2 regions of the Streptomyces sp. NPDC017676 genome follow, and region 1 is predicted to be linked to the other one. Evidence: riboswitches for the same ligand, from Rfam matches in the RefSeq annotation. Region 1 holds a riboswitch; the other holds the start of a gene.
The links. A riboswitch is a leader RNA that binds a small molecule or an ion and turns the genes downstream of it on or off. The one in region 1 is predicted to bind cyclic di-AMP.
Positions count from the first base shown of each region.

Region 1 (4,200 bases):
CCAGCCCGATCGTGGCCGCCGCCACCCCCACCACCGCGACCGGCACGGCGTACCGGGCGGCCTTGCGCCGGCCGGAGCGCGGGTGCTCGTCCTGCGCGGCGCCCACTGCGTCGTCGGATTCGTACGGTGCCATGTGTGCCTTACCTCCGTCGTCGGCGGCGGCTGTCCTCACGCTGGTCCGCTGGTCCACCCTGAGCCGCCATTCTCACCCGAAACGGTGAGGAGTGGTGATTTCCGTGGTGTCCATCTGACCAAATCGGCCGTGAACAAGCGTCAGACCTCGGAGGCAACTCCGTCTACACCTGCGGTATGACACCCGGCGGCCGTTTCTCCACCCGACCCGTAGGGGTCGGTCGGACGCCGGGGCCCGTACGGGTGACCGGCCGGGTCAGCCCGCGCGGTGCACGACCGCGTCGCACAGCTCGATCAGCGCCGCCTTGGCATCGCACTCGCGCAGCGGGGCGAGCGCGGCCCGCGCCTCCTCCGCGTACCGCACGGTGTCCCGCCGGGCCTGCTCCAGCGCGGGGTGCGCGCGCAGCGCGGCCAGCGCCTCGGCGTGCCGGGCGTCGTCGCTGAGGTCGGAGTCCAGCAGCTCGCACAGCGCGACGTCCTCCGCCAGCCCCAGCCGGGCGGCCCGCTCGCGCAGCCGGAGCACCGGCAGGGTCGGGATTCCCTCACGCAGGTCGGTGCCCGGGGTCTTGCCGGACTCGTGGGAGTCCGAGGCGATGTCCAGGACGTCGTCCGCGAGCTGGAAGGCGACGCCGAGCCGTTCGCCGTACTGGGTGAGGACGTCGACGACCGTCTCGTCCGCGCCGGACATCATCGCGCCGAACCGGCACGACACCGCCACCAGGGAGCCCGTCTTGCCGGCCAGCACGTCCAGATAGTGCTCGACCGGGTCTCGGCCGTCCGAGGGACCCGCGGTCTCCAGGATCTGCCCGGTGACGAGCCGTTCGAACGCGAGTGCCTGCACCCGGACCGCCTCGGGACCGAGGTCGGCGAGGATCTGGGAGGCACGGGCGAAGAGGAAGTCGCCGGTGAGGACCGCGACGGAGTTGCCCCAGCGGGTGTTGGCGCTGTCCACGCCACGCCGTACGGCCGCCTCGTCCATGACGTCGTCGTGGTACAGCGTGGCCAGATGGGTCAGCTCCACGACGACGGCGGAGGGCACCACGCCCGGCGCGTAGGGGTCGCCGAACTGGGCGGCGAGCATCACGAGGAGTGGCCGGAACCGCTTCCCGCCCGCCCGTACGAGGTGCTGCGCCGCCCCCGTGATGAACGGGACCTCGCTCTTGGTGGCTTCGAGCAAGCCTTCCTCGACAGCCGCCAATCCGGCCTGGACATCGGCTTCCAGAGCCTGGTCCCGCACGCTCAGCCCGAACGGCCCGACGACGGTCACGAGGGGTCTCCTGTCTGCTGGTGTCTGCTGGCGATTACACGGTTTGTCGATAGGTCGCTGCCATCACTCAAGTCAGCGTATCCGGTCCTCTTTCGATCACCGATAGCGCCCACCGGTCCAGCCTGGGCGATACCGGATCATGACCGGCATGGTTTTGATCACACAGTGTGAGCGGATTTTTATCCATATAAGAGTAATCCGGACACTGCACCCTCGCCTCGGCAACCACGCTCCTCATATGCCGGGTTCCACCATCACCCCGACTTCAGACGCGAATCCCTCTAATCCCCCATGTCCGACTTAAAACTGTTTGCTATTTCGTGAGTTGGGTCACGCGCCCGGTCGGCCCGCCCCCTCGGCCCGACCCTCGTGAGTCCTTGTCCCGTCGGCGAGTTGAGGATTGGCAACCGCAAAGGATCAAGCACCTCATACGGCGTCGATCAAGGTCAAATCGCACGTTGTATGACTCCGACCCTTGTTCCCGACATGTGCTCTCGCATACGTTCCGGGCCGTCGGGCGGACGCCGAATCCTGCCGCCGCCCGCATACCCATCGACGAACTCACTCGTACGGCAGGAGCGGGGGACCCAGGTAAGCCGCCGGTCCGGAACGGCACACGCCGCGCCGGGACGGCTAGGGGTGAAGCCATGCCTCCGTCAGGAGCACGGCCGGGCACCTCCCCGCCCGAACCCGACAGCTCACCTCGCAGGCGCCGGAGAGGAACGCCCCATGTCTGCTGTCGCCCAGCCCCGCCGTACCCGGAACAGCCGCCTCGTCCGCGCGCTCACCGCCGCCGGCACCGGCGCCGCCGTCCTCGCCCTGCCGCTCATCGGCGCGACCGGCGCCTCCGCGGCCCCCAGCACCGCCACCACGGCGGCCACCACCCCCGCCGGCTACCCGGACAACCTCGACGGCTGGATCCGCGAGTCGCTGGCGATCATGGCCGAGAAGCACATCCCGGGCACCTACAACGGCATCTACCGCAACATCATCCGCGAGTCCTCGGGCAACCCGAAGGCCATCAACCTCTGGGACTCCAACGCCGCCAAGGGCATCCCCTCCAAGGGCCTGCTCCAGGTCATCGACCCGACCTTCAACGCGTACCACGTGGCCGGAACGTCCTTCGACATCTACGACCCGGTCGCCAACATCACCGCCGCCTGCAACTACGCGGCCGCCCGGTACGGGTCCATCGACAACGTGTTCGGCGCCTACTGACCGGCACCGGCGGCCGGGCCGGGCGCTCCTGATACTCCGGTCAGCCGGCCGGGAAGAGTCCTTCGAGGACGACGGCGACGCCGTCGTCCTCGTTCGACAAGGTGACCTCGTCGGCCACCGCCTTGAGTTCCGGATGCGCGTTGGCCATGGCGACACCGCGCCCGGCCCAGTCGAACATCGGGATGTCGTTGGGCATGTCGCCGAACGCGAGGGCCCGTTCGGCGGCGATCCCGAGCCGTTCGGCGGCGAGCGCCAGCCCGGTCGCCTTCGTCACCCCGCACGGCTGGAGCTCCACCGTGCCCGGCCCCGACATGGTGACCGTCGCGAGGGAGCCCACCGCCGCGCGGGCCACGGCCGCCAACTCGTCGTCGGACAGAGTGCCGTGCCGCAGCAACACCTTGCTGATGGGCGCGCACCACAGGTCGTCCCGCCGGCCGACCCGCACCGCGGGCAGCGTCGGGTGGGGCATCCGATAGCCGGGCTCGATGAGCGTGAGCCCGTCCACGCCGTCCTGGTCGACCGCCGCGTAGACCTGCCCCACCTCCGCCTCGATCTTGCCGAGCGCCGTCTCGGCCAGCTCCCGGTCCAGCCGGACCGACCACAGCAGACGGCCGGTCGCGGCGTCGTAGACCTGGGCCCCCTGCCCGCACACCGCGAGCCCGGCGCACCCGAGGTCCGCGAGCAGCGGCCGCACCCGCGGGGCCGGGCGGCCCGTCACCACCAGGTGCCGGGCGCCGGCCCGCGCCACCCGCGCGAGCGCGGCGAGGGACCGGTCCGAGACGGTGTCGTCGCCGCGCAGCAGCGTCCCGTCCAGGTCAGTGGCGATCAGTGCATATGCCGGGGTGGGTGCCATGATCAGAGAATACGGACAGCACGCCCCGCCGACTCACCTGTCATTTCCCGCACTTACGTGCCGTCCCCGCCCAACCGCTCGCCGCGGACGGCGCGATGGGCGCTGCCCGGTGAGGCACTGCCCAAGACACGCTGCTCAGCCGTAACGTGTGGCCCGACCACATGGAACGCAGTGCCATGCATGGCCCGGATGAGAGTGAGGCAGCACCCCATGCCCCCCTTCGACGTCCCCGAGGGCGACCCCTTCGGTCCGTACAACCTTCCCTACGGCGTGTTCTCGCCCTCCGGCAGCACGGAGCGGAGGATCGGCGTCCGGCTCGGGAACCACGTCCTCGACGCGGGCGCCGCGGCCGCCGCGCTGGGCTCGCCGCACCAGCCGCTGCTCGCCCGGCCCACCCTCAACCCGCTGCTGGCCGCCGGCCGCGCCACCTGGTCGGACGTACGGCGCGCCCTCACGTCCTGGGTCACGGACCCGGCGCACCGCGCGACCGTCGAGCCGCTGTTCCACCCCCTGTCCGAGGTGACCCTGCACCTGCCCTTCGAGGTCGCGGACTACGTCGACTTCTACGCCTCGGAGAACCACGCCCGCAACGTCGGCCAGATCTTCCGCCCCGGCGCCGAGGACTCCCTCACCCCCAACTGGAAGCACCTGCCGATCGGTTACCACGGCCGCTCCGGCACCGTGGTCGTCTCCGGCACGGACGTCGTACGCCCCTCCGGGCAGCGCAAGG
Region 1 is NZ_JBIRJA010000011.1:89,201-93,400, reverse strand. Features, by position in the region: gene ACH4LD_RS24480 (outer membrane lipoprotein carrier protein LolA) at 1-133, opposite strand, end outside; gene ACH4LD_RS24475 (polyprenyl synthetase family protein) at 389-1,399, opposite strand; cyclic di-AMP (ydaO/yuaA leader) riboswitch at 1,943-2,124, shown strand; gene ACH4LD_RS24470 (transglycosylase SLT domain-containing protein) at 2,129-2,617, shown strand; gene ACH4LD_RS24465 (HAD family hydrolase) at 2,658-3,470, opposite strand; gene fahA (fumarylacetoacetase) at 3,681-4,200, shown strand, end outside.

Region 2 (4,200 bases), on a different contig from region 1:
GACCGTGGCGACCGGGGCCTCGTGGGCCGCGGCGATCTCGTCCAGGGCCGCGAGGACCTTCTGGCCGCGCTCGGATTCCGCGTGCTTCCGGGCGCCTTCGGCGCGGGCGCTGTCGACGCTCCTGCCGGGCCGGTACTTGCCGGTGAGGAAGCCCGAGGCGAGGGAGAAGTACGGGACGGCGGACAGGCCCTCGCGGGCGACGAGGTCCTGCAGCGGGCCCTCGTAGGTGTCCCGGGAGACCAGGTTGTAGTGCGGCTGGAGGGCGACGTAGCGGGCGAGGCCCTCGCGGTCGGAGAAGTCGAGCGAGGCCCGCAGCCGCTCGGGGCTGATGTTGGAGGCGGCGATGTGTCGCACCTTCCCGGCCTTCACCAGCTCGTCCAGCGCGCCGATGATCTCCTCGACCGGCACCTCGGGCTTGTCGAAGTGGGTGTAGTAGAGGTCGATGTGGTCGGTGCCCAGGCGGCGCAGGGAGGCGTCGGCGGCGGCCTTGATGTTGGCGGCGGACAGGCCCTGGTACTCCGGGTGCTGGCTGACCTTGGTGGCGATCACGACCTCGGAGCGGTTGCCGCGGGCCTTGACCCACTTGCCGATGATCGTCTCCGACTCGCCGCCCTGGTTGCCCTCGATCCAGGCGGAGTAGGAGTCGGCGGTGTCGATGAAATTGCCGCCCGCGGCGGTGTAGGCGTCGAGGACGGCGAAGGAGGTCTGTTCGTCGGCGGTCCAGCCGAAGACGTTGCCGCCCAGGGAGAGCGGGAAGACCTCAAGGTCGGAGGAACCGAGTTTACGAAGTGACGTCATACGTCATGTCAACACCGGCGGTGGGTGATCGCATCCCACCGCCGGGGCGGAGTTCTCGCCAAGTTCCCGCAGAGGTTCCCGCGCGGGACGGGACCGTCAGGGGTTGAGGCCCTTGTCGCGCAGCCACGCCATCGGGTCGATGCCGGTGGCCTGCCCGTGGGGGTGGACCTCCATGTGGACGTGCGGCCCGGTGACGTTGCCGGTGGCGCCGACGCGGCCGATGACCTCGCCGGTGGTGACCTTCTGGCCGACGGAGACGCTGATCGAGGACTGGTGGCAGAACCACAGCTCGGTGCCGTCGTCCAGGGTGAGGATCGTGCGGTAGCCGTAGGAGCCGGCCCAGCCCGCCTCGGTGATCGTGCCGCTGTGCACCGCCTTGATCAGGGTGCCGGTGGGGGCGGCGAAGTCGAGGCCGGTGTGGTAGCCGGAGGACCACATCCCGCCGGCCTGGCCGAAGGTCGAGGTGATCGTGTACGAGGAGGTGGGCAGCGTGTACTGCGCGGCCAGCTTCGCCAGTCGCTCCTCCTCGGCCTTCTTCGCGGCGGCGGCCTCCGCCTTCTCCTTGGCCTCGGCGGCCTTGGCGGCGGCCTCCTTCTCGGCCTGGGCGGCGGCGTCGGCGCTCTGCTTCTCGGCGGCGGCGACCGCGGCGGCGGTGGCCTTGCTCTCGGCCTGGCCCTGCTGCTGCTCGGCCTGGGCCATGATCCGGTTGCGCAGCGCCTCGCCCGCGTCGGCGCTGTCCTCGCCGGCGGCCGTGGTCACGCCGACGGTGCTCAGCGTGGCCGTGGCGGCCTCGGCCGGCTGCGGGTCGGCGGAGTCGTCGTGGAAGAGGGAGCCGACCGAGGGCAGGTCCGGCAGGGAGATGGAGACCGGCGGCTTGCCGGTGTTGGCGCTGGCCATGCCGCCCGCGCCGACCGCGGCCATGACGCCGACGCCCAGGACGGTGGAGCTGCGCGCGAAGCCGCCGCGCTGCTTGGCGACGCGATGCCGGCCGCGCACCGGGGCGACGGACTCCTCGGTGGGGTTCCACTCCTCCCAGGGGCCCTCCTCGGCGTGGTAGGCGCCGTACCCGAAGGTCTCGGGCTCGCGCTGTGCCGGTATGAACGGGGCTTCTGGGACAGACCGGTTGGACGCCACGCGGGCGTACTCCTTTCCTTCCTTTCGCCTACCGGGTTAGCTGACGGGTTCGGAGCAGGAAGGTCTCCTACGCGCGTATACCGGTCGTGGACTCCGTGAGTTCACGGCGGCATCCGCGTGATTCACCCCAGGGTGGTGGTTCCCCGGCTCCCTCGCGGGATTCGGCGCGTGCGCACGGAGCCGCCTCTTGTGACGGCTGTGACGACCGCGCTGCGTTATCGAACGTTAATAGACCTGCCAGTCACTTTCCAAGCCGTTCGGCTTGATCAGTCACGTCTTTACCGGCGGAGTTATCGGCCACTACACCGGCAAAACGGGCGAGTTGACCGGGCATCGGCTCCGTTCAGCAGTCACTTTTGGTTTTGATGGTGACTCAGATGTTATGCGCACGGCGCTCGCCCGGTCACCTTCGGTGACGCTCAGGACCGGCGTACGGCGAGCAGCGCCATGTCGTCGGTCATGCCGCCCCCGGAGTGCCGGCGCGCCTCCTCGGCGAGCCGGCCGACCAGCGCGGCCGGGCCGGGGAAGGTGCGCCCCGCGAGCCGCCGTTCGGGGTCGTAGAACCGGCCGTGGGCGTCCCGGGCCTCGGACAGGCCGTCGGTGTGGAAGAGCAGGGTCGCGCCGCTCGGGAAGGCGGTCTCGGTGGCCCGGTCCGGCCACAGGCCGAGATCGCCCATGCCGAGCGGCAGCGCGGGCTCCGCGGGGACCAGCGCGCGCAGGGTGCCGTCGGCGTGCAGCAGCAGCGGTGGCGGATGACCGCGGTTGACGATCCGTACGACGCCGTCGCCGTGCGGGAGTTCGGCGAGGACCGCGGTGGTGAACCCCTCGAAGGCGTCGATCCCGTCGCGCCGGGTGCCCTCGCGGGCCAGCGCCCGCTCCAGCCGCTCGGCGACCGCCTCCAGCGTGGCCTCCTGCTCGGCCGCCTCCCGGAACGCGCCGATCACCACGGCCACCGCGGCGACCGCGCCCATGCCCTTGCCGCGCACGTCCCCGACGACCAGCCGGACGCCGTGCGGGCTGTCCTGCACCGCGTACAGGTCGCCGCCGATGAACGCGTCCTGCCGTGCGGCCTCGTAGCACGCGGCGATCTCGTAGCCGCCGATCCGCTCGTCCGGCTCCGGCAGGACGGCCCGCTGGGCGGCCTCGGCGATCTCCCGGGCGGAGGCGAGCCGCCGGTCGCCCCGGCGGACCACCCGGTTGATGGCGACGGCCAGCAGGGCGACCGTCGCGACGGTGACCACGTCGGTGAGGGTGCCCACGGCCGGGTGGACCCCGGCGTCGGTGTGCACGGCGTAGGCGGCGGCGAGGGAGGCGAGGCCGGTCAGGACGGTGGTGCGCAGCGCCGACAAGGGTGCGGCGGCCAGCGGGGCCGCGGTGAAGAACGGGACGGCCGTGAAGTCGTCCGGGGCGAGCAGGCCGTACAGGACACCGCAGACGAGGAGGAGGGCGGGCAGGGCGCGGGCCAGGGCACGGGGGCTCGGACGGCGGCGGGCACGCACCGGCACCGGTTCGTCGCCGAGGCCCGGGTCGGGCACGGGGTCGCCGGGGAGCCGGCCGCCCGCCCTGGCGTACGGGCTCTCCTCCACCTTTCCAGGGCGCACCGCGTGTCTCCCGGTTGTCCGACGTACCTCCAGGTTTCCCGGCCCCGGGGCGGGCGGCGACCGGTGTGGGCCGAAAGGGGTGTGCGAGCGGTCCCGCGCATGGCGTACACTGGAGTCACAACGACGCGGGGTGGAGCAGCTCGGTAGCTCGCTGGGCTCATAACCCAGAGGTCGCAGGTTCAAATCCTGTCCCCGCTACTGAAGACTCAGGGCCCGGAATCCAGCGGATTCCGGGCCCTGAGTCGTTTCCGGCCCGCCGCCGTGCCCCGTCAGGGCGCGGGGAACCGCGCGACCAGCCACAACGCACCCGCGCCCGCCCACCAGGCTCCGCCGGCGGACGGGCGGGCGCTCACAGCAAGTGGGCGTTCGGCGCCTTGGCGAGCTCCTCCAGCTCGGGAAGCACGACGACCTGCGCGCCCCCGACGACCAGAACCCCGCTTCCGTCGGCCCCCGCCACGAACGTGTCCGGCTCACGCCACGCGGTGACCACCCTCCGCACCCCGGCCCGGAGAATCAGCTCGGCGCAGGGAGCCGGCCGGGACGCACGCCGGGCACAGGGCTCCAGGCTGCTGTACACCGTGGCGCCGGCGAGCCGCGCGTCGGCGGGATCGATCTTCGCGAGCGCCGCCTCCTCCGCGTGCACCACCGGATCGGCACCCTCACGGGA
Region 2 is NZ_JBIRJA010000009.1:396,795-400,994, reverse strand. Features, by position in the region: gene ACH4LD_RS22275 (aldo/keto reductase) at 1-798, opposite strand, end outside; gene ACH4LD_RS22270 (M23 family metallopeptidase) at 895-1,932, opposite strand; cyclic di-AMP (ydaO/yuaA leader) riboswitch at 1,944-2,109, opposite strand; gene ACH4LD_RS22265 (PP2C family protein-serine/threonine phosphatase) at 2,352-3,533, opposite strand; tRNA gene ACH4LD_RS22260 (tRNA-Met) at 3,658-3,731, shown strand; gene ACH4LD_RS22255 (dihydrofolate reductase family protein) at 3,883-4,200, opposite strand, start outside.
Region 2: another riboswitch for cyclic di-AMP. It lies ahead of ACH4LD_RS22270 (M23 family metallopeptidase); the one in region 1 lies ahead of ACH4LD_RS24470 (transglycosylase SLT domain-containing protein).